Regions from separate parts of the Kribbella sp. NPDC049227 genome, predicted to be linked through region 1. Evidence: riboswitches for the same ligand, from Rfam matches in the RefSeq annotation. Region 1 holds a riboswitch; the other holds the start of a gene.
The links. Region 1 has a riboswitch for S-adenosylmethionine ahead of ACGFH6_RS15305 (aminotransferase class V-fold PLP-dependent enzyme). Riboswitches for the same ligand answer to the same signal wherever they lie in the genome.
Positions count from the first base shown of each region.

Region 1 (11,577 bases):
GCACGTCCGGCTCGCCTGCCGCCGGGTCGTGCAGTACGGCGTACTCGTAGATGGACCGATTGATCACGCCGGTCTCGACCCGGACGATGTACGGCACGGTCCGGCCGTCCGAGGTGGTCGTGGTCGCGAGGTCCGCGGGCCGATCCGGGGGCAGCACCTTCAGCGAGCGATCGATCGTGGACCGGTACAGGTAGTCGACCCGGGTCGGCACCGAGCAGTTCGCGTCCGTCGGCGGTCCGAGCTTGACCTTCGCGAGCGTGGTGAAGTCGGCGGTCCCACAGATGTACGGCGTCTCGTGCGGACCGGCCAGCATCGGACCGGTGCGCGGGTGGTTCGTGACCACCAGTCGTTCGCGGTCGGCCGTGATCGTGTTGCGGCCGTCCACGAGGCCGTCGACCAGGCCGGTCAGGTGATCACCGGTCCGGGCGAAGGCGTCGGTGACATCGCGCCCGTCCAGCCGGACGGTGAGGCGGTCGAGGTGCGGGCCATAGACCCCGACCAGTACGTTGCCGTCGCTGACCATGTCCGGTCGTGGCGACGAGAGCACCTCCAGCCGGACACCGGCGGCGTGCGCGGGCACCGCGAGCAGGCTGGAGAGTAGGGCGATCAGGAGCAGAACGAGGGCGGTCGGTCGCTTCATGCGACGAGTCGATCACAGCGCGATGCAGACCGGAAGGGTCAAGGCAATCGATTTCCAGATTGCAGTGGACCACTCGGGCACTAAGCGCCGGTGGTGCCGTCCAGTTGCTCACGGACGAGGTCGGCGTGACCGCAATGCCGCGCGTACTCCCCGATGAGATGGATGTAGATCATCCGCAGCGTCGACTCGGTACCGCCGAAAGTGAAGCGATCGTCGAGCGACCGCCCGGCGACCGCGTCGTCGGACAGCTTCCACTCCGCGATCAGACCGTCGTACGCCGTCTGCGCCTCTGCCGGATCGATCAGTTCGAAGTCGGCGTCCTTGCCCAGCTCGGGCGCGAACAGCGGCTCGGCCGGCGAATCGCCGGCGAAGTGGATGCGGAACCAGATGCGCTCGACCTTGGTCAGATGCCGGATCAGTCCCAGCAGCGAGAGGTTCGACGGCGGTGACGGCCGCTCGGCCAACTGCTCCGCCGTCAGACCGGCGCACTTGAACAGCAGCGTGGTGCGGTAGAAGTTCAGATACCCCTGCAGCAGGTCGCGTTCCGGCGCGGTCAGCGAGCCGTCGGGCCGGTCTACCTCAGGTGCTGTCCACTCCGTCGTCATGGCTCCTATCCAACACCAGCCTCCAGGTAGCGCAGCCCCTGCTTCATCCACTCGCGCGGATTGGTGTCGAGCCGCTCCGCCCAGGCCGGTTCGGTCTCGCCGCGCAGCCACGCGTACCGCGCGAGTGCGTAGCCGTACATCGCCTCGGTCAGGTAGCCGAGCTTGGAGGTCCTGTAGTGGGTATGGGTCCGGTAGAACTCGAAGGACGCGTTCGCGCTGAAGATCCCGAAGCCGACGAAGACCGTGAACAGGTCGGTCAGCGGCTCGCCGTCGCGCCGGTCCGGATCGATCCGGTCCTCGCCGAGAAGCCGCTCGTGGCCGAGCTCGTGGACCATGGTCGCGACCAGGGCCACCGGCCGCTGCGCCTGCTTCATGTCCACCGTCACCACAGTGAGGCCGTCGCGCTGACGCCAGTGCGCCGCCGCACCGGACGACTCGGAGTTCAGGCCCAGATTCGCGACGAGCTCGTCGGGCTCGTCCGGCTCGAGGTCCAGCCGGACTCGGTCCGCCGGCACCTCCACGTGATCACACAACTTCCGGAACACCGCCCGTACGTCGTCCTCCGAACCGGTGTACCCGGCCGGGAACCACGACTCCTCGGGAACCACCACCGGCCGGCGCAGGAGCTCGTCACCGAACTCGGCGACGAACCAGTCGAGGTTCTCCTCGATCCAGAGTTGCTCCACGCTCCGGACCGGACAGATCGGCTTCCTCCACCACATCCCCACCACCTCCCGCCCGGTCGGACGCAACAGCCGCGCGAATGGTTGCGGTCCGGACCGCTGTCTCAACATGTGTGCGGCATTCTCACATTGCGAGATTAGGCTGGCGTCGATCGCGGCCCGTTCGTTACCGTTCTCGGCAGGTCATGAGTGCCAGCGTCAAGCCCCGGCTTGCTGGCCGGCAACCCTCCTCCGCGGTGGGGTGCCCCGGGTGAAGACCGGGCCGTGCGGATACCCCGTTCGGCAAGCGCGGACTTCCCGGGAGCAGCACCATGTCGATCCTCTCCATCCTCGAGCCTGCCAGTACGACGACCCCGCGGCCGACGGTCGCCCGGCTCTCCACCGGCAGCGTCCCGGCCACCGTCGGCTCGGACCTCCTGGTCCCCTTGGCCGACGGCCGGGTGACGGACTACGCGAACTTCGACCACGGGGCCAGCGCGCCGTGTCTGGAGTCGGTCCGCGCCAGTGTCGAGGCCGCACTGCCTTCGTACGCGTCGGTGCATCGCGGCAACGGCTACGCCTCCCGCATCACCACGCAGTGGTACGAGCAGGCCCGCGCCGAGGTGCATGCCTTCGTCGGCGCCCGTGCGGACGACCAGGTGATCTTCACCCGGCAGACCACCGACGCACTCAACCTGCTGGCGCACGTCGTGCCGGCGGACGCGACGGTGATCGTCTTCGAGTCCGAGCACCATGCCGCGCTCCTCCCCTGGCCGGCCGAGCGGACTGTCCGCCTCGCCGCGCCGAGCTCCCCGACCGAGGCCGTGACGAACGTCGCGGACGCGCTCCGGGCCGCGCCCGAAGGCCCGCGGCTGGTCGTGGTCACGGGCGCATCGAACGTCACCGGTGAGATCTTCCCGATCGCCGAGATCACCGCAGTCGCCAAGGCCCACGGAGCCAGGGTCTGCCTGGACGCCGCCCAGCTCGCGCCGCACCGAGCCGTTGACATCGAGAAGCTGGACGTCGACTGGGTCGCGCTGTCCGGCCACAAGCTCTACGCCCCGTACGGCGCCGGTGCGCTCATCGGCCGCGCGGACTGGTTCGACGCCGCCGACCCCTACCTGTACGGCGGCGGCGCCACGACCGCAGTCACCGGCGACACCGTGGTCTGGGCTACCGGCCCGGCACGCCACGAGGGCGGCTCCCCCAACGTCATCGGCGCGATCGCACTGGCCTCCGCGTGTGCCGCGATCACCAAGCACCGCGACGCCATCGAGCAGCACGAGCGCAGTCTGCTGGCCCGGCTCCGCACCGGTCTCGCCCAGCTCTCCGGCGTCACGACGTACTCGATCTTCGCTGAGGACGCGGACCGCGTCGGCACCGTCTGCTTCACGATCGCCGGGCTGAACTCGACGCTCGTGTCGGCGGCGCTCAGTGCGGAGTACGGGATCGGTGTGCGCGACGGCAAGTTCTGCGCCCACCCTCTCGTCGGGCACCTGCTCGCCGGCTCCCCCGAGCACGGCACCGCCGTACGGGCGAGCCTCGGTCTCGGTACGACGCGTGAGCACGTGGACCGTCTCGTCAACGCCGTACGGACGCTCGCGACGAGCGGACCGCGGACGGAGTACGAGGACACCGCCCACGGCTGTCAGCCCGTCGACGACCCGCGCGACCTCCAGGCCCCGCGGATCTGGTGACCCGGCCCTCCCACTGCTCGGGAGGACGATCTACACGGTGAGCAGCCAACGCCGTAGGTCCCGAAGCCGTCGCTCTCGAACCGGACAGTCAGTGCCGGCGCGAGGATGACCCTTCACCGCTGATGTGTCGCCAGCCAGGTAGCGATCTGGCTCCGAGAACTGAATCCCAGTTTGTCCAGAATGTGCACGACATGGGACTCGGCAGTCCGCCGGCTGATGACCAGGCGCGCCGCGATCTCCTTGTTCGTCAGTCCCTGCGCGACCAGCTCGGCCACCTGATGCTCCCGCCCACTCAGCGGACCGGGAGTACTCGGACCGGGCGCCATGTCCGGGAACTCCGCTCCGATCGCGAACGCGATCGCCTCGTCGAACTCCGTAGCCGCTGCCGCACCACGATCGAACGCGGTGCGGAATCGCTCAGGTCCGAGCGTGTCCAGTACCTCCCGCTCACACGTGTCGTGGGCGTCCGTCATGTGCATCCACCCGAGCATTGGACGCCCGCCACCCATCGGCCAGAGCTTGTCCGCCACCCCCAGCAACTCGGCAGCGCGTGCGTACTGTCCCATCGCCGTTGTGGTCCAGCACAGCAACTCCAGCCAGGTGACGGCCCCGAGTACGTCGTTGAAGGTCTGAGCGAGCCGGATCGCTTCGGTCAGTCCCTCGGCAGCCTCTCGGTACGCGCCGAGCCTCCACTGCGCGAGCGACCGGGCGAACAGCAGACTGCTGCGAGCGAACTGCTCTCCGCTGGCGTCGCATTGCTCCAGTCCGTGACGCGCCAGCGCCAGTCCGAGCTCGGGATGACCTTGCCACGTCTGGACCTGCGCAGCGGACGCGTGGAGCTGGAGGAGCACGCTGTTCGGTTCGCCGCTCGCCTCGAGGTGACCGATCGCCTGCTGGAACAGCGGTTCCGACTTCTCGACCTCACCGCTCAGGAACCAATAGCCGCCAATGACGAGCAGCGCGTAGGCGAGGACCTCGTCGTCACCGTTCTCGCGAGCCCAGGCCTCCGCCTCGTGACCGTAGGAATAGATGGTGGACGGATAGCCCATCAGGCTCAGCGCGAAGGCCACGATCCACAGGGCCTGCGCCCGGTCCCGGCTCGGTGCAGGGTTCCGCTCGAGGGCGAGTTCCAGCCAGCGCCTGCCTTCGGCGGAGTGCCCACAGAACAGCCAGTGGTAGTGCAGCGCGACCGCGAGGCGCAGTCCGATCGCCTCATGCCCTGGTGTGGTGAGGCTGAACTCCAGCGCCGCCCGCAGGTTGGCATGCTCCGGTCGCGTCTGCGCATGTGCCTCGGCCTGCGCGTCCCCACGGCTCCAGTCCCGCCCATACCGCTCGGCCAGCCGCAGGTAATGGTCACGATGCAGGGCCCGTACGACGTCCCGCTCGGACCGTAGTTTCTCCAGCCCGTACTCACGGATCGTTTCGAGCATCTGGAATCGTCCGGTCCCGAGACCGCCGTCGGACTGCACGATCGACTTGTCCACCAGCCCCGACAGCACCGACAGATCCGCAGCTCCGACAGCCTCCGCGGCCGCCAGGTCGAACCCACCAATGAAGACCGACAGGCGCGCCCACAACGTCCGCTCCCCGTCGCTGCACAGTCCGTAGCTCCAGTCGAGGATCTGCTGCCGTCCCGGCGCGAGCGTATCCATCCGGTCGAGCAGGTCGTCGACCGAGAGGACGCGCATCCAGGCCGCGGCCAGCTCGACGGCCAGCGGTATACCGTCCAGTCGCCGGGCGATCTCGGCGATCTGTGCCCAGTTCGCTTCGGTCACCTGGAAGCCCGCGGACACCGCGGCGGCGCGATCGGCGAACAGCTGCACCGCATCCTGTTCGACAGCACCGGACAGGCCGCTGACGACCGCTGTCGGCAGCGGGCGAACGGCGTACACGTGTTCGCCGTCGACTCCGAGGACGTGTCTGCTGGTTGCGAGCACCCGGAGACCCGGCGCGGCCTTGAGCAGCCGTCGGACCAGGTCCGCGCAGGATTCGCGCAGGTGCTCACAGTTGTCCAGCACCAGCAGGAGCGACCGGTCCTCGATGAACTCGGTCAACCTGGCGATCGGGTCGTCGTCGACGTCGCGCAGCCCCAAGGTCGAGCCGATGGTCCGCGGCAGCTCGGCCGGATCCCGTACGGCGGCGAGTTCGGTGAGCCAGACGCCGTCCGGGAAGGTCCTGCGCAGCCGGGCCGCCGTCCGCAGACCCAGCCGGGTCTTGCCGACGCCGCCCGGTCCTGTGAGCGTGACCAGGCGCCCGGTCGCGAGCAAGGCCCTGATGTCGCGCAGTTCCTGGCGTCGACCGACGAAGCTGGTCAGCTCGGCCGGCAGCGTGCCCATCGACCACCTCTCGATCCACCGCGAGTACTTCCAGAGTGGACGATAAGGCAGATGTGACGAAGCCGCTCCAATCGCGGAGCGGCTTCGTAGCAAACACGACATGACCGGGAAGTCAGCCGAGGTAGTGCGCCAGGTCCGCCGCCGCGTGCCGGAACTCGGCCCGGGTCGACGGCAGGTCGTGAATCGGGTTCAGCAGCGCCATGTCGTGGATCTGGCCGACGTACATCACCGAGACCACATCGACTCCGGCCTCGTCCAGCTTGTGACCGTAGGCCTGTCCTTCGTCGCGCAGTACGTCGTTGCCCGAGGTGTGGATGATCGCCGGCGGCAACCCGCGCAGCTGATCCGGCCGGGCCTGCAGCGGGGCGGCGTACGGGTTGTGCCGGGTGGTCTCGTCCGGCGCGTAGGTGTCCCAGCCGAACTTCATGAAGGCCTGCGGCAGGAACCGCCCGTCGGCGAACTCGCGGTACGACTCGGTGTCAAGCTGCGCGTCGGTCGCCGGGTAGAGCAGCAGCTGGACCTTGATCTGCGGACCGTCATGGTCGCGGGCGTACAGCGCCAGGGCGGCGCTCAGGTTGCCGCCGACGCTGTTCCCGGCGACCGCCAGCCGGCTCGCGTCCAGGCCGGCCGCCGCGCCGTCGCGGGCCACCCACTGCAGTGCCGCGTAGCACTCCTCCAGCTGGGTCGGGAAGACCGCGTCCGGGATCGGCGTGTACTCGACGAACACCACGGCGTACCCGGTCTCGACGACCAGGTCGCGGGTCAGCCGCTGGTGGTTGTCGAAGTCACCGGCGATCCACACCCCGCCGTGCAGGAACAGGACGACGGGCAGCGGGCCGTCGACGCCGGACGGTCGCTGGATGTACAGCTTCGTCCGGACGCCGTCGACCTCGATGTCGTGCTCGGTCACGTCGACGCCGCTCAGGTCGACCGGCACCGTCGCCTGAAGACCACTGAGGGTCGCGCGGACCTGCTCACCCGGCAGCAACCAGAACGGGTCCGGGTTCTTGTTCAGCTCGGTCAGGAACTCACGGACCCGTCGCTCGATCCTGAGGTCGGTGCCGGCATCGGGTACGTCGTACGCCTCGGTCATCGGAGTGTCTCCTGTTCGCGGTGGGGCTGGTCGGATCGAGTCCACCAGCGGCCACCGCGAACCGGCATCCGTCAAAATACCGACCGGCTACTCCACCCGCAGTCCGGTGTGGTGAGCAGCGAACGCCAGTAGGTCCGCCCATTCCGACGCGACCATCGCAGCGGGCTTGCCGAATCCGTGACCGGTGTTGACCTCGATCCGAGTCAAGATCGGTGCGGCCGAGGACTGGGCATGCTGCAGCGTCGCGATGAACTTGTGACTGTGCAACGGCACGACGCGATCGTCGTGGTCACCGGTCACCACGAGCGTCGCCGGATACGACGTACCGTCCCGCAGACTGTGGAGCGGTGAGTAGGCCAGCAGGTCCTCGAACTGCGACGCGTCGTCCGGATGCCCGAAGTCGGAGGCCCAGGCGGCTCCCACGGTGAACAGGTGGAAGCGCAACATGTCCATGACCCCCACGCCCGGCAGGGCGACCGCGAAGAGGTCGGGGCGTTGCGCCATCACCGCACCGACGAGCAGACCGCCGTTGCTGCGGCCGTGGATGGCCAGCTGCTCCGGAGTGGTCACGCGGGTGTCGCGCAGGTGCTCGGCCACGGCGATGAAGTCGTCGAACACGTTCTGCTTGTTCTTCAGCCGCCCGGCGTCGTGCCAGTCGCTGCCGTACTCACCACCACCGCGCAGGTTGGCGATCACCAGCACTCCGCCGGCCGCGAGCCACGCCGGCCAACCCGGCCGGTAGTCGGCCAGGACCGGGATGCGGAAGCCGCCGTACCCCCACATGAGAGTCGGCCGCGGCTGCGAGAAGTCCAGGTCGGAGCGAGTGATCAGGAAGTACGGCACGTCGCGGCCCGGCACGATCCGGCGCGTCACCGTGACCGATGGCGGGGTGAAGCCACCACCGCCACGGACCAGCTCCGGCAACGCACGCACAGAGCCCGAGTCGGCCGACACGACGTACGACAGTGTGGGATCCGTGGTGGTCGACAGGCCGACGAAGATCTCGTCGTACTCCGGCGACGCGTTGAGACCGACCACTCCCCCACCCGGTACGTCGACAACGCGAGCACCCGAGCCGTCCAGCGCGTACAGCGTCAGCACTGGCTGTGCGTCGACAAGCGTGAGGGTCGTCAGGCCGGCCGCCGTACCGCGGACCGCCTGCAGGGTCGCCTCGCCCTCCGGGATCAGATCGGTGAACGTGCCGTCCAGCGAGGAGAGCACCACGCGACCACGCGACGCGCCTCGGTCGGTCCGCAGTACGAGCTGATCACCGGACATCCGCACGAACGCGATCTCGTCGGTGAACTCGTCCACCACCTTGACCGGATCACCGAGGCCGTCCGACGTGATCGGGAAGACCCAGAGCCGGGTCGCCGGGTCGGTGCCCTCGGTGATGTGCACGACCAGGTAGCGGTCGTCCTCGGACACCTCGGGCGTGATGAAGTAGCGGTCCTGGTCCGGGAAGCTCAGCACCAGCTCGTCCGACGACTGCGGGTCGCCGACCTTGTGCAGCATCAGCCGGCCACCGGTCAGCGACTTCGTCTCCGTGCCCTCGCTCCGGCCGGTCGGCGGATAGTGCAGATACAGATACGCCGAACTGTCCGGGAGCCAGGTGGCCTCGCAGAACTTCGCCTCGGTGACGCCGTCGTCCACCGCGGTGCCGGTGGCGATGTCGAGCAGCCGGAACGTCGTCCAGTCGCTGCCGCTCTCGTTGATGCCGTAGGCGAAGTACTTGCCGTCCGGGCTGACAGTGAACGAGCCCAGCGAGTCGGTGCCGTCGGCGGACAGCGTGTTCGGGTCGATCAGGATCCGGCCGCCGTCGAGCAGTTCCTCGAGCGACTCCGCGACGTACACGACGTCCTGCGCCTGGGTGCCGTCGTTGCGGCCGGCGAAGTACCAGCCGGCCTTCTTCGCCGGTACGCCGGCCCGCGGCCGGGCCAGGATCGCGGACATCGTGGCCTCGAACCACTCCCGCTCCGGGTACGTCGACAACTCGGCCTGGGTGAACTCGTTCTGCCGGCGGACCCAGTCCTGGGTGTCGGCGGAGTCCGGGTCCTCCAGCCAGCGGTACGGGTCGGCGATCTGGTGGCCGTGCAGCGTGTCGACGACGTCGTCGCGACGGCTCTCGGGGTAAGCGGCGGTCATGCGCTCCAACCTAACCGCCGAGCGCGACTTTCAAGCAGAAAGTTCATCCACTGGAGTTCTGCCGGCGGCAATGAGCGTCGTACCCACCGCCCCCGGTGGGCGGCATCCCGCGCAGGCGCCGGAGGCCGGTGGGTACGACGGGCCCTCAGTGGCGGGCCGGGTTGATGTCCTGGGACCAGAGCACGGTGCCGAACAGGTTGCGCAGGGACGCGGTGAACACGCCGCTGCGGGGGTCGATCGAGACGTGACCGAAGAACTGGTTGCCGCTGGCCGGCGACTGGCTCGGGAAGTCGGCCGCCTTCACGAACTCGACCTTCGGGCCGAACGTCGAGTCCAGTGCGTTGGGCCCGAACGCACCCGCGTTGACCGGGCCGGCCACGAGCTCCCAGAACGGGTCGAAGTCGGTGTAGGCCGCACGGGACGGGTCGTAGTGGTGAGCCGCGGCGTAGTGGACGTCCGCGGTCAGCCAGATCGTGTTGCGGACCTTGCGCCGCTTGAACTGGCTCAGCACCCAGGCGATCTCGTGCTCACGGCCGCCGGGCGCGCCGCTGACGCCGTTCGCGACGGCCTCGATCAGCGGGCCGTCCGGGACCAGCAGGCCGAGCGGCATGTCGCTGGCGATCACCTTCCAGGTCGCCTTCGACGCGGCCGCCTCGCGGACCAGCCACGCGGCCTGCTCGGCACCGAGCATCGCGACCGGGCCGACGGTGTCGGGGGTCGGGTTCGCGCCGCGGTACGTCCGCATGTCGAGGCAGAACACGTCCAGCAGCGGGCCGCAGCTCACCTTGCGGTAGATCCGGTTCCGGCCGGCCGGGTGCACCATCGGCAGGTACTCGAGGAACGCCTTCCGGGCTCGGGCCGCCAGGACGTCGACCCGCTTCTCGGTGTAGCGGTCGTCGGTGAGGATCTCACCGGGGTACCAGTTGTTCAGCGTCTCGTGGTCGTCCCACTGGCTGACGATCGGAACGTCGGCGTACAGCGCCCGGACGTTGTCGTCGAGCAGGTTGTACTTGTACCGGCCGCGGTACTCGGCCAGCGTCTCGGCGACCTTGGAGACCTCCTCGGTCACCACGTTCTTCCAGACGGTGCCGTCGGCAACTTTCAGCTCGGCCTCGATCGGGCCGTCGGCGTAGATGTTGTCGCCGGAGTGCAGGAAGAAGTCCGGCCGGGTCTGGTGCATGGCCTTGTACGCCGCCATGCCGCCGATCTCCGGGTTGATCCCGTACCCCTGCCCGGCGGTGTCGCCGGTCCACACGAACGACAGTCCGCGGTTGCGGCCCGGCGTACCGAACGAACCCTCGAGGGTCTCGCCGCGGCGGCCCGAGGAGTCCTCGAACGCGATCCGGTAGTCGTAGCGCTGGCCCGGGCGCAGGCCCTTCAGCGGCAGCTGGGCGGTGAAGTCGTCGTCGGGTCCGGTGATCGGGCCACGCAACCGGATCGCCCGGTCGAAGCGGCCGTTGCTGGTCAGGTCGACGACCAGCCGGGCGCGGCGGTCGGTCCGGGACCAGACGACGGCGGAGTTCTCGGTGACGTCGCCCGACATGATCCCGGACGGCAGCGCGGGCCGGTCACGACGTACGACGTTGGGGGCCGCGGTGGCCACGCTGGACTGGATTCCGGGCACAGCCAGGGAGGCGCCGGCGACGGTGGATGCGGCCAAGAGCTGGCGGCGGCTCAGGTTCATTCCGCCAGCTTCCTCCGCACCGGTGACGACCGGGTGAACCCCGGATGATCAGCGTCCTGTCTCACATTGACACCGCCGGTTGCGCCAGGTCCGTGTCCGTGGTTCCGTGGTGGTACCAGCCACAGATACGTGTGGCGCTGCCCCGGACCCGGTAGCGCATCGCGGTCGATGCACTCCCGGAGCGGGGCGTTTCTCATGTCGCAACTCGTCGCGGATGACGACCATCCGCAGCAGCGGTACGCAAGCCTCTACACCGACCTGTCCCGCACCGTGCGCGAGCTCGGGCTGCTGAAGCGGCGCCACAGCTACTACTGGATCCGGATCGCCCTGGTGACGATCGCGTTCGCGGCCGTCTGGGCCGGAGTCGCCCTGCTCGGCAACTCGTGGCTCGTACTCCTCCTGGCCGGCGGGCTGGCGCTCGTGCTGACCCAGGTCGCGTTCCTCAGCCACGACGGCGCCCATCGGCAGATCTTCGACTCGAACCGATGGAACGACTGGACCACGCGCCTGCTGGCCTCCGTACTGGTCGGCATGAGTTCCGGCTGGTGGCATTCCAAGCACAGCCGCCACCACGCCGCGCCGAACCAGCTCGAGCGCGACCCGGACATCGGCCCGGGAGTCATCGCCTTCACGCCAGAATTCTTTGCCCAGCGCAAGGGTCTGCGCGGCTGGCTGACCCGGCGTCAGGGCTGGCTGTTCTTCCCGCTGCTCACCT
Region 1 covers NZ_JBICST010000003.1:641,372-652,948, reverse strand. Annotated here, with positions in the region: gene ACGFH6_RS15320 (DUF6351 family protein) at 1-640, opposite strand, end outside; gene ACGFH6_RS15315 (DinB family protein) at 721-1,245, opposite strand; gene ACGFH6_RS15310 (hypothetical protein) at 1,251-1,967, opposite strand; SAM riboswitch class IV at 2,110-2,223, shown strand; gene ACGFH6_RS15305 (aminotransferase class V-fold PLP-dependent enzyme) at 2,240-3,604, shown strand; gene ACGFH6_RS15300 (ATP-binding protein) at 3,718-5,940, opposite strand; gene ACGFH6_RS15295 (alpha/beta hydrolase) at 6,053-7,033, opposite strand; gene ACGFH6_RS15290 (prolyl oligopeptidase family protein) at 7,121-9,178, opposite strand; gene ACGFH6_RS15285 (alkaline phosphatase D family protein) at 9,324-10,862, opposite strand; gene ACGFH6_RS15280 (fatty acid desaturase family protein) at 11,058-11,577, shown strand, end outside.

Region 2 (11,577 bases), on a different contig from region 1:
ACCCGACCGGCGTGGTGACGGTCCTCACGGCCCTTTCGGACGCGATCGCAGCCCGCTGAACGCCTGGGTCAGGGTCTGACCGATCGGCTGGATCGGCCGCTCGACGTACCCGCCGTCCTTGAGGCTCGCCATCCGCTCGAACGGGTTGCGCGACGCCGGGTCGCCGGTGAGCAGGAACGACACGATCACGCCGACGACGTACAGCGGCAGCATCGGCAACCCGAGCAGGCAGAAGTACTGCCAGGAGTGCCGCTCCTCGTGCCGCACGAGAGCCTCGTCGTCGAAGTACGAGCGCTCGTGCTTGCTCAGCACCACGTTCCCGATCGTGAACGCCCCCGCCACCGGGAACTTGATCTTGTACCCGTTCGCGAAGTACAACCCCCGCGGCCCCCGACTCACCCGAGCCCGCCCGACAGCCCCCACCAGCAACCCAGCCACCGTCGACAGATTCAGGAAGTTCCCCACCACCTTCACCCACTGCCACCCACCCATGTGGTCAGTATCGAGCCGATGTCCTGATGTCTCAATTCTCAGGACATCGGGATCCCGGACTCGGCAATGCCATGGCCGGGACAACGGTGTGGGTCATCGACCGGCGGTGTACCGCTCGACGGGTAGTGCACCTGCGATACGCCGTACGCAGGACACGCCGTGCGCTCAGGTGCACTACGAGCGGCCCGACACTACCTGTCGATCTGCACGCCGCCTGCGCAGGGATGTCCGTGGGGTGAGTAAGACTTGGTGGGTGAGTTCGGTGGTGCGGGTTTGGCGGGCTGGGCGGATGGTTGATCCGCATTCGGTGATCGGAGGGTTGCGGAAGGGGCCTGGGGACCCTGCGTACTACTTCGAGGGGGGTCGTCGTACGGTCTGGCGGGCTACGCGAACGCCGGAGGGGCCGGTGCTCCTGCGACTGACGCCGTACGCCGGGGAAGTCGAGGCGGAGGCGTGGGGGCCGGGGGCCGCCTGGGTCCTCGACGGGGTGCCGGAGTTGCTGGGCGAGGCGGACAGCTGGGACGGGTTCGAGCCGTTGCCGGAGCATGGGGCGCTCGTGGATGCGGCTCGGCGGTTCCCGCATGTTCGGGTGCCGCGGACGCGGGCGGTGTTCGAGGCGATGGCGGCCGCGGGGATCGAGCAGGTCGTCACGGGCAAGGAGGCGTTCCGGGCCTGGCGGCTCCTGCTGCGTGAGTACGGCGAGCCGGCGCCAGGTCCGAGCACACGGGATGGGCGCGTGATGATGGTCCCGCCGTCGCCGGAGGAGTGGCGTCAGATCCCGTCGTGGCAGTGGCTGCGGGCCGGGGTGGAGGGCCGGCGTTCGCGGGTTGTGGTGACGGCTGCGACCCGGGCCAAGGCGTTGGAGCGGACGCTGGAGCTGACGGACTCGGCGGAGATCGAGCGGCGGCTGCGGTCGCTGCCGGGCGTCGGGGTGTGGACCGCGGCCGAGGTGCGGCAGCGGGCGCACGGTGACGCCGACGCGTTCTCGTTCGCGGACTACCACGTGTCCCGCGACGTGTCGTACGCGCTGATCGGCGAGGAACTCGACGACGACGGGTGCGCCGAGCTGATCGAGCCGTACCGAGGCCACCGGTTCCGGGTGCAGCGGCTCCTCGAGATGGCCGGCATCCGCCACCCCCGCTACGGCCCGCGCAAGTCCCTGCCCACGCACACCCCGGGCGCGACCCATCGCTTGAGGTAGCCGTCGCCGGGGCACTGGAGCGCCACCATGACAATCAACGGGGACGGGCTCTACCTGGTGGCAGGGCTGGCGCTGCTGCTCGGCGCAGTGCTCCCGCGTCTACTTCGCCGGTACGCCGTCTCCGCGCCGATCGCGTTTCTCGGCGCCGGCCTGCTGCTCGGCCTGGCGGTCGGCGACCGGGAGCTCAGCCCGCTCGCCCAACCCGAGGTCACCAAGCACCTGGCCGAACTGACGGTGATCGTCGCCCTGATGGGCGTCGGCCTGGCCATCGACCGCCCGATCAGCCTGCTGCAGTGGAGGGTCACCTGGCGACTGCTGTTCGTCGCGATGCCCGCAGGGGTCGCCGCGTTGACCGGAGTCGGCTGGCTGCTCGGCCTCGCGCCGGCGACGGCGCTGCTCATCGCCGCCGTACTGGCGCCCACCGATCCGGTGCTGGCGTCCGACGTCCAGGTCGGCGGGCCGACCACCGGAGAGGATGCCGAGCTCGACGAGGACGACGAAGTACGGTTCGCGCTCACCTCCGAGGCCGGCCTGAACGACGGTCTGGCCGCTCCGCTCGTCTACCTCGCCGTGTTCATCGCCGCCAAGAGCTTCTCGCCGGTCGAGTGGCTGGCCTGGGACGTGGTCGGCAAGTCGGTCATCGGAGTCGCCGTCGGCTTCGGATCGGGTTGGTTGCTAGGGAGGATGACCTTCTCGGCCCCGGCGCGGAGCTTCCGCCTGGCGGACTCCCGAGAGCCGGTGCTGGCGCTGGCCATGACCCTTGGCGTCTACGGGCTCACCGAGGTCCTGCACGGCTACGGCTTCATCGCGGTGTTCGTCGCGGCGCTCACGCTCCGGTCCGCCGAGCGTCGTCACGACTTCCACGAGGAGTTGCACGACTTCATCGGTGAGCTCGAACACATCCTGACCTGGGGAGTGTTGCTGCTCCTCGGTGTCGCGATCACCGGTGGTCTGCTCGGGCCACTCACGCCGGCCGGCGCGGCGATCGGCGTACTGCTCGTGCTGGTGGTGCGCCCGCTGCTTGCCTGGCTGTCGCTCGCGCGGACGGAGCTGGACCGGTCGGAGCGCTGGGTGACCGCGGCCTTCGGGGTCCGTGGAGTGTCGTCGGTGTACTACCTTGCAGCGGTCGGCGCGGACTTCCGCTCCGAGCTGCCGTGGTTGTGGGCGACGCTCGGTTTCACCGTGGTCCTGAGCGTCGTCCTGCACGGCATCGCGGCCACGCCGGTGATGCACTTCCTGGAACAGCGGAGTCCGTGATGCCGATCCAGGCGGTACGGCGCTGAGATCCGGCGTCTCGGATGGTGGGAAGTGAAGACACAATATGGACCCGATTGGGTAATCTCGGGGGAGCTCATCCAGAGGGACTGAGGGAAACGGCCCGTTGACGTCCCGGCAACCCTCCCCGTTGAGGTCCAATCCGGGACCCTCGCGGCGGAACGGTGCCAAATCCGTCCCGCGCCGAGATCCGGTCCGGGGAAGATGAGAGGGGAACCTCACTCATGAGCCTGACCGCCGCCACCCACACGATCCGTGAAGGTGCCTTCGGCAACGGTACGCACCTGAGCTGTCGCGCCTGTGGGGCGAAGTCGCCGCTCGGTCCGTTCTACGCCTGTATGGAGTGCTTCGGTCCACTCGAGGTCGGGTACGACTACCCGGCGATCACCCGCGAGCAGATCGAGGCCGGACCCAAGAACATCTGGCGCTACCAGCCGCTGCTGCCCGTCCCGGTCGACGTGGCCAGCTTCCCGAACACCGAGCCGGGCTACACCCGGCTGATCGACGCCGGCAACCTCGCCCGCGAGCTCGGCCTTCGCAAACTGTGGGTCAAGGACGACTCGGGCAACCCGACCCACTCCTTCAAGGACCGCGTGGTCGCGTCCGCCCTGAGCGCCACCCGCGAGCTCGGCATGAAGGTCTTCGCCTGCCCCTCCACCGGCAACCTGGCCAACGCCGTCGCCGCGGCCGCCGCCCGGGCCGGCATCCGCTCGGTCGTGTTCATCCCGCACGACCTCGAGCGCCCGAAGGTGATCACCACCGCCGTGTACGGCGGCACCCTGGTCGCCGTCGAGGGCAACTACGACGACGTGAACAAGCTGGCGTCGGAGATCGCCGGCGAGGAGGAGGGCTGGGCGTTCGTCAACGTCAACGTCCGCCCGTACTACTCCGAGGGTTCCAAGACGCTGGCCTTCGAGATCGCCGAGCAGCTCGGCTGGCGGCTGCCGCAGCAGATCGTCGTCCCGGTCGCCTCCGGTTCGCAGCTGACCAAGATCGACAAGGGCTTCACCGAGCTCGGCAAGCTCGGCCTTGTCGACGCCACCGACTACAAGGTGTACGGCGCGCAGGCGACCGGCTGCTCGCCCGTCGCGCAGGCGTTCCGCGACGGCCACGACGTGGTCAAGCCGGTGAAGCCGTCGACGATCGCGAAGTCGCTGGCGATCGGCAACCCGGCCGACGGTCCGTACGTGCTGGACGTCGCCCGCCGTACCGGCGGTGTGATCGCGGACGTCAGCGACGAGGAAGTGGTCGAGGGCATCCAGTTGCTGGCACGGACCGAGGGCATCTTCACCGAGACCGCGGGTGGGGTGACGGTCGCGACGCTGAAGAAGCTGATCGAGACCGGTCAGCTCGACCCCGAGGCCGAGACGGTGATCATCAACTCCGGCGACGGGCTGAAGACGCTCGACGCCGTGGCCGACCGGGTCGGCCCCAAGGTGACCATCCCCGCGTCGTACGACGCCTTCGTGAAGGCAGGCCTGCAGTGAGCGTGAGCGTACGGGTCCCGACCATCCTGCGGCCCTACACCCAGGGCGCGTCCGAGGTGTCCGCCGAGGGCGCGACGCTGGTCGAGGTGCTCGACTCGCTGGACAGCTCCTACCCCGGGATCAAGGGCCGGGTGCTGGACGAGTCGGGTGAGCTGCGCCGGTTCGTGAACGTGTACGTCGACGATGACGACGTACGGTTCGCCGACGGCCTGCAGACCTCGATCAAGGACGGCGGTCAGGTCTCGATCATCCCCGCGGTCGCCGGCGGCTGATCTGTTGTTCCGGGCGTGCATCGTCCGGAATGGGCGCTAGCGTCGCCTGCATGGCGACTCACTGGACCATTGGCGGGGATGCGGCCGATCCGCGGCGGCTGGCGGAGTTCTGGGCGGCCGCGCTCGGCTACATCCTCGAGCCCGGGTACGACGACCCGGACGGAGCCTCGATCGTCGATCCCGATGACGTGGGACCGGCGATCGGGTTCCTCCGGGTGCCCGAGCCCAAGACCTCGAAGAACCGGCTGCACATCGACATCCGCGTGGCCGGTCCTGGCGAGCGCGACGCCGCCTCCGCGCAACGCATGCGCACGAAGGCCGCCGCGTTGGTCGAGCTCGGCGCGACCCAGGTACGGGAGGACTTCTACGGCCCCGAACTCGGCCACATCGTGATGCTCGATCCCGAGGGCAACGAGTTCTGCGTGGGCTGACTACGATGCCGCCATGCGCGCTGTCGTTGTCGAGGAGTACGGCGTACTGCCCGTCGTACAAGAGGTTCCGCGGCCCGAGCCGGCGGATGGTTCGGTCGTTCTGAAGGTCGAGGCGACCGGGTTGTGCCGGAGCGACTGGCACGGGTGGATGGGACACGACTCGGACATCGTGTTGCCGCATGTGCCGGGGCATGAGCTCGCCGGGACGATCGCTGCGGTCGGGTCCGGCGTACAGGGGTGGCGGGTCGGGGAGCGGGTGACGACGCCGTTCATCTGTGCGTGTGGTGCGTGTGAGCAGTGCCGCGAGGGGAATCAGCAGGTCTGCCCGAATCAGCTGCAGCCTGGGTTCAACTACTGGGGCTCGTTCGCGGAGTACGTCGCCGTGCCCTACGCCGAGGTGAATCTCGTCAGGCTCCCCGACGACTTGGACTTCGCGACCGCGGCCGGCCTCGGGTGCCGCTTCGCCACGTCGTTCCGCGCAATCCACCAGGTGGGCAAGGTGGTCGCCGGGGAGAACGTGGTGATCTTCGGCTGCGGCGGCGTCGGTCTGTCGGCCGTCATGATCGCCGCGGCTCTCGGTGCGCGGGTGATCGCCGTCGACACCAATCCCGATGCGTTGAAGCTCGCCCGCGAGTACGGCGCATCCGACACGCTGCAAGCCTCGTCGACCACCGTGGAGGAGATCCGGGATCTCGGTGGCGCACACGTGACGATGGACGCTCTCGGCTCCAACGACATCGTCCAGCAGGCCCTGCACGCACTGAAACCCCGTGGCCGCCACCTCCAGGTCGGCCTCCTGCCGTCGGGAGTGCAGCTGGACGTAGGCCGCCTCATCGGCCAGGAACTCCAATGGCTCGGCAGCCACGGCATGCCTGCGCACGCCTACCCCGAAATGCTCGCCTTAGTTGCCAACGGCAACCTCAAGCCCGCGGACCTGATCACCCGCACCATCACGCTCGACGAAACTCCGGCCGCCCTGGCCGCCCTGTCGACCGGCACCCCAGCCGGCGTCACCGTCATCCACCCCGGCACCCGCTGATGGGCGGCTACAAGCGGATGAGGTAGACGGTGGGTGGGCGGCCGGTTCGGCCGTGTTGCTGGCTGCCGATGGGGTCGGCGAGGCCGGCTCGTTCGAGGCGTTTGAGGACCCGGCGGGCGGTCCGGAGCTGGACGGCCAGGTGGTCGGCGACGTCTTGGGTGGTGAGGCCGTCGGGGAGGGTGGCGGTGAGCTCGCGCATCCGGGCCAGGGTCTGCGTGTTGAGGCCGACCCGTCGCGCCAGGAGTGGGAGGCTTTCGGTGCCGCGTGCGGCGGCCGGGTGATCGCCGGACGGCTCGATCACGATCTCCACGTCGTCGGACATCGACACCACCCCGGCGACCGTGCCGATCGAGCCCGCCCGGCTGACCGCCCGACGGGCGAGTGCCTCTGCCTCGGCCGCAGTACGTCCGACACCGAAGCCGACGTACGCCGTGCTGTGTCTTGCGGCGAGGTGGTCGAGGAGGGGCATCCGGGAGAACTGTTCGGTCGCCTGCTCGAGCAGGCCGCGGGTGGTCACGACCAGGTGCCGGCCGTCGGGGAGCAGGGCCAGACTGCCGCCGAGCGTGATCAGGTCGGCGGCCAGGGCGTCGTCCGGCTCGGGGAGGTCGATGACGCCGAGCGCGACCTGCGCGTCGCCGACGTGCTGGCCGGTCGTCGTCAGAACCAGAGCTTGCAACGTCGACCGGATCGAGTACCGCGACGGTGCGAGCCGGACCGAGGGCATCTCGTTCTCGAGCAGGTGAAAGGCGGAGCCGAGGCAACTGATCGCGACCTTGGTGTCGTGCTTGTCCCGCGCGGTCCGGTGGAACTCGACGATGTCGTCGGACGTCAGGCCGGGCCGGTACGGCAGCACCTGGATCTGGTCGGTCGGGAGCTTGGCCTCGATCAGCGTCTCCATCACCTCGCTGCGGCGCAGGGTGTCGATGGAGAACTGGGTCACGTTGTGACCGAGCCGAAGCAGCTCGACCAGCGCACGCAGCAGCGTGGCGCCGTCGTACGAGACGTACATCGCGGGCCGGTCGATCACGCCGGCCTCGGTGGCGATGGTGTACGGCACGACGCCGGTGAACAGCAGCGCGTCGACCTTCTCGTGTGCCTGCTCGACCAGTTCGACCGCTTCGGTCTCGTGCCGGTAGGGCAGTGGGAGCAGATTCGCACCGCTCGGCGGACCGACGGCGATGACACGCTGGACCAGGTCCTCGGGGCCGACGACGCCGACGGTGAGGGCCATCAGGCCACCGCGCCAGGGGCTGAGCTCATCTGCACGGCACTCCTTCGAAGACTTCTGGTCTGGCCCTTAAATCGCAGGATAGTGGCTGAGTTCCTCGAGGCAGCGGATCACCAGGTCGCGCTCACTCGCCGGCAGTTCCGGGCCGTAGGGGTCGTGGGCCGCGTCCTCCGGGATCAGGCCCTCCCACACGGCCGCCCAGAGCATCCGCTGCACGTAGCCCTCGATAGGTGCGTAGAAGGTCGCCGCAGCGAAGCGGTCCAGCCGGTCGGAGGCCGTCAGGAAGCCGCTGTGGTCGCCTGACGTCCAAGTCCGCAGTACGGCGGCCGACAGCTCGACCTGAGCCGCGGCGATCCCGACCAGAGCCGTGTCAGCGCCCCACATGAACGACGGGCCGTACATCCGGTCCTCGCCGGTGATCAGGAGCTTTCCGGTGCCGCGCCCGGCCCAGATGGCGTCCTGGCAGCCGATGGCGCGGTCCAGAGTGGCCGTCTTGACCCCGAGCATGGAGTCCAGGCTCAGCAGGTCGCGGATCAGCTCAGGCGAGTACGGGTACCCGCCCGCCTCCCCGTGCAGATAGAAGCCGACCAGCGGCAGCCCGCTCTCGGCCGCCACGCGCTCGTGTAGTGCCACCGCCTGCGCATGCCCGTCCGGTAGGTCTCCGAGAGCAGCCAGCGGGTAGACCATCACCGCATCGGCTCCACCCGCTGCCGCCTGCTGTGCCATCGCCACAGTCGCGTCGGAAGCCTCCTGCAGGCTCTGAGCCGATTCGGACCTGGGTACGCCGACCCCCGTGACGATCGGGAGGTCCGTGGCCTGTCGCCACGTCTCCAGCACCTTGGACCGGTCAGCCGCCGTCAGGTAGAGCCCCCGCCCGGTGTGAGCCCAGACGGCCAGCCCGCCGATGGGCTGAGCAGCGAGAGCACCGGCGTACGAGGCCAGTACGTCGTACGCGACGACACCCTCGGAGGACATCGGAGTGACGACCGCGGGAAGCAACGTGCCGCGGAGCCGTGAGACGAGTGCGTGCATGGGACCTCTCAGACGTCGTGGCCGAGGCCTGGTCGCTTGGGTACGTCGATCCAGCCGTCACAGTCGGCGAAGACGGTCGGAGCGAGTGGATCCTCGTGCACCATCAGCGGACCGACCAGATCGGCCGCGACAGTGGCTCCCGGTACGGCGGCGGCCAGGTGAACCGCGGCCAGCGTGGCTACGCCCAGCTCCGGCATGGAGCCTACCTTCACGGCCAGCCCGGCAGCCTCGGCAACGTTCGCGATCTGCAGGGCGCGGTGCAGTCCGCCGACCTTGAGGATCTTGATGTTCAGTACGTCGGCCGCACCACGGCGGGCGATCTCGAGAGCGTCGTGCAGCGAGTGCATGCTCTCGTCGACCATCAGCCGTACGTCGAGGCGCTCACGCAGCCGGACCAGGCCGTCCAGGTCCCACCGCGGCAGCGGCTGCTCCAGCAGCGTCAGACCGGCGTCCGCCATCTTCGCCAGGTACGGCAGCGCGGTCGCGTCGTACCCCTCGTTGGCGTCGAGACACAGTTCGGCGTCGGCGGGGATGACCGAGCGGACCGCGCGGATCAGTTCCAGGTCGTCGGCCGGTACATGGCCGCCCTTGACCTTCAGATGGCTGAAGCCCTTGGCGGAGTACTCGGCGGCCTCGGCCGCCATCTCGTCCAGCGTGCCCAGCCCGACCACCCAGGTCGTCTGCACCCGGTCCCGGACGCTGCCGCCGAGCAGCGTGTGCACCGGCCAGCCACTGATCCGGCCGGCCAGGTCGAAGAGCGCGATGTCGAGGCCGGACTTGGCCACCTGCTGACCGCGCAGGACTGTGTCCATCACCACATGCGCCCCGGCTCGGTCGAGCGGGTCGTGGCCGATCAGAGCCGGGGCGAGATGTTCCTCGATCGCGGCGGTGACCCCGGCCAGCGTCTCCCCGGTGTACGCCGTCATCGGGGAGGTCTCACCGATGCCGATGGCGCCGTCGGCGGTGTGCACCTCGACGACCAGGCTGACCAGTTCCGTGCTGGTCCCGCTGCTGATCCGGAACGGCCGGCGGTACCGCGCGCTCACCACTCGGGTCTTGATCGCGCTGATCGGCCCCGAGCCGGTCCCGGCGGGCAACCCGACCGGATGCGATGCAACACTCAATTCCGGCTCCTAAGGGTCGCAATCTGTCGCGAAAGCATTTACGGTCAAGACCGTAAATACCGCGAGCGCTCTCTGTCAACGGAAGGTGGCACCCCGATGCGCCTGGGTCTCTATCTGAACCTCTACGGCACCCCCGGCGAACGGCCCCGGCTGGAGGACGCGGTCGAGCAGGCGCGGCTGGCCGAGCAGGCCGGGTTCGAGTGGATCGTGCTCGGGGAACGGCACCTGCACCGGCCCGGGTACCACGAGATCCTCACCTCGCTGACCTGGCTGGCGGCGAAGACCGAGCGGATCGGGATCGCCACCGCCGGGATCGTTGCCCCGCTCTACCACCCCGTCGTCCTGGCCGAGACCCTCGCGCACCTCGACGTACTGTCCGGCGGCCGCGTCACCGCCGGCTTCGTGCTCGGCTACCGGCCGGAGGAGTTCGCCCTGTATGGCGTGACGCAGCCGGAGCGGGTCGCGCGGTTCGAGGAGTGCCTGGAGATCGTCACCCGGCTCTGGACCGAGGACGAGGTCTCGTACGACGGCAAGTTCACCAGCATCCAGGAGGCGTACCTCTCGCCGCGTCCGGTGCAGAGCCCGCGGCCGCGGCTGTGGAACGGCGGCCGGGTGTCCGCCGTCCTCGAGCGGACCGCGCGGATGTGCGACGGCTGGACCACGTCGTTCAACGAACTGGACTCCGACCTGCCGGACAAGATCGCCGAGTACCTGTCGTACCCGCGCGGCGAGGGCACGCTCGGTGCCGAGGTGATCCTCTGCCGGGAGGGTTTCTGTGCCCCGACCTCGCAGGACGCCCGGCAGGCGCTGGAGGAGCCGCTGCGCGACCTGTACGACGCCTACACCGGCTGGAAGCGCACCTCGACGGACGCGAGCCGCTACACGCAGGGCTGGGACGACATCGCCGCACGCAGCGTGATCGGGTCCCCGGCCGAGTGCGCCGAGCGACTGGCCCACTACGAGGAGATGGGTGCCGACGGCATCATCCTGCGGATCCAGCCGCCCGGGATGCCGCAGGCCGACGTACTCCGCTCGATCGAAGCCTTCGGGGACATCACCCAACTCGGATGATCCCCTGACCGCCTGTGCGCGCTTAGTGTCGATGAGCACTCGGCACCCATTCGGGGTGGCCGGCCACTGAGGGGTGGGCGCAGATGACCCAGGAAGAGACCAACGACCGGCGGCAGCAGTCCGTGTTCGCCATGACCGGTGTCATGTTCGCCGCGACCATGATGGTCCTGATCGGCGCGTTCCAGGTGATCGCCGGGCTCGCCGCGATCATCGACGACCGGTACTTCGTGACCGCCCAGGGGTACGCCTTCCACCTCGACACGACGGCCTGGGGCTGGATCCACCTGCTCCTCGGCCTGCTCATGGTGGCGGCGGGCTTCGGCCTGTTCTACCGGGCCACCTGGGCCGGGGTGACGGCGCTGGTCCTCGCCATCCTGAGCGCGATCGACAACTTCTTCTTCATTCCCTACGCGCCGGTGTGGTCGTTGCTGGTGATCGCGCTCGACGTCTGGGTGATCTGGGCCCTCACCCGGCCGAGAATGATCCACACCTGACCGGGTCCCCGCGGACATGGGCGTCGACGTTGTCTTCTGGACGGTGGTGCTGGCGCGGTTCCTCCTGCCGCTGCTCATCCCGCGCTTCCCGCTGCCCGCGATCGTCGCCTGCCTGTTGCTGGACGGCGTCGACCAGACCATCTTCCAGACCTTCGGATTCGACCCGCCGAACTACCAGAGCTACGACAAGGCGATGGACGTCTTCTACCTGTCCATCGCGTACCTGGCCAGCCTGCGGAACTGGACCAACCTGTCGGCGGTCAAGATCAGCCGGTTCCTGTTCTTCTACCGCCAGATCGGTGTGGTGGCCTTCGAGCTCAGCGGCGCCAGGTTCCTGCTCCTGCTGTTCCCGAACACGTTCGAGTACTTCTTCATCGCCTACGAACTGGTCCGCGCCCGGCGTAATCCGCTGCGCTACTCGTTCCGGTTCT
Region 2 covers NZ_JBICST010000008.1:351,623-363,199, forward strand. Annotated here, with positions in the region: gene otsB (trehalose-phosphatase) at 1-59, shown strand, start outside; gene ACGFH6_RS34825 (hypothetical protein) at 25-492, opposite strand; gene ACGFH6_RS34830 (DNA-3-methyladenine glycosylase family protein) at 899-1,693, shown strand; gene ACGFH6_RS34835 (cation:proton antiporter) at 1,721-2,950, shown strand; SAM riboswitch class I at 3,042-3,179, shown strand; gene thrC (threonine synthase) at 3,193-4,455, shown strand; gene ACGFH6_RS34845 (ubiquitin-like small modifier protein 1) at 4,452-4,727, shown strand; gene ACGFH6_RS34850 (VOC family protein) at 4,778-5,158, shown strand; gene ACGFH6_RS34855 (zinc-dependent alcohol dehydrogenase family protein) at 5,172-6,197, shown strand; gene ACGFH6_RS34860 (hypothetical protein) at 6,205-7,428, opposite strand; gene ACGFH6_RS34865 (dihydrodipicolinate synthase family protein) at 7,495-8,457, opposite strand; gene ACGFH6_RS34870 (mandelate racemase/muconate lactonizing enzyme family protein) at 8,466-9,581, opposite strand; gene ACGFH6_RS34875 (LLM class flavin-dependent oxidoreductase) at 9,678-10,652, shown strand; gene ACGFH6_RS34880 (hypothetical protein) at 10,736-11,146, shown strand; gene ACGFH6_RS34885 (hypothetical protein) at 11,163-11,577, shown strand, end outside.
Region 2: linked by a shared signal. The riboswitch ahead of thrC (threonine synthase) and the one ahead of ACGFH6_RS15305 (aminotransferase class V-fold PLP-dependent enzyme) in region 1 are both predicted to bind S-adenosylmethionine.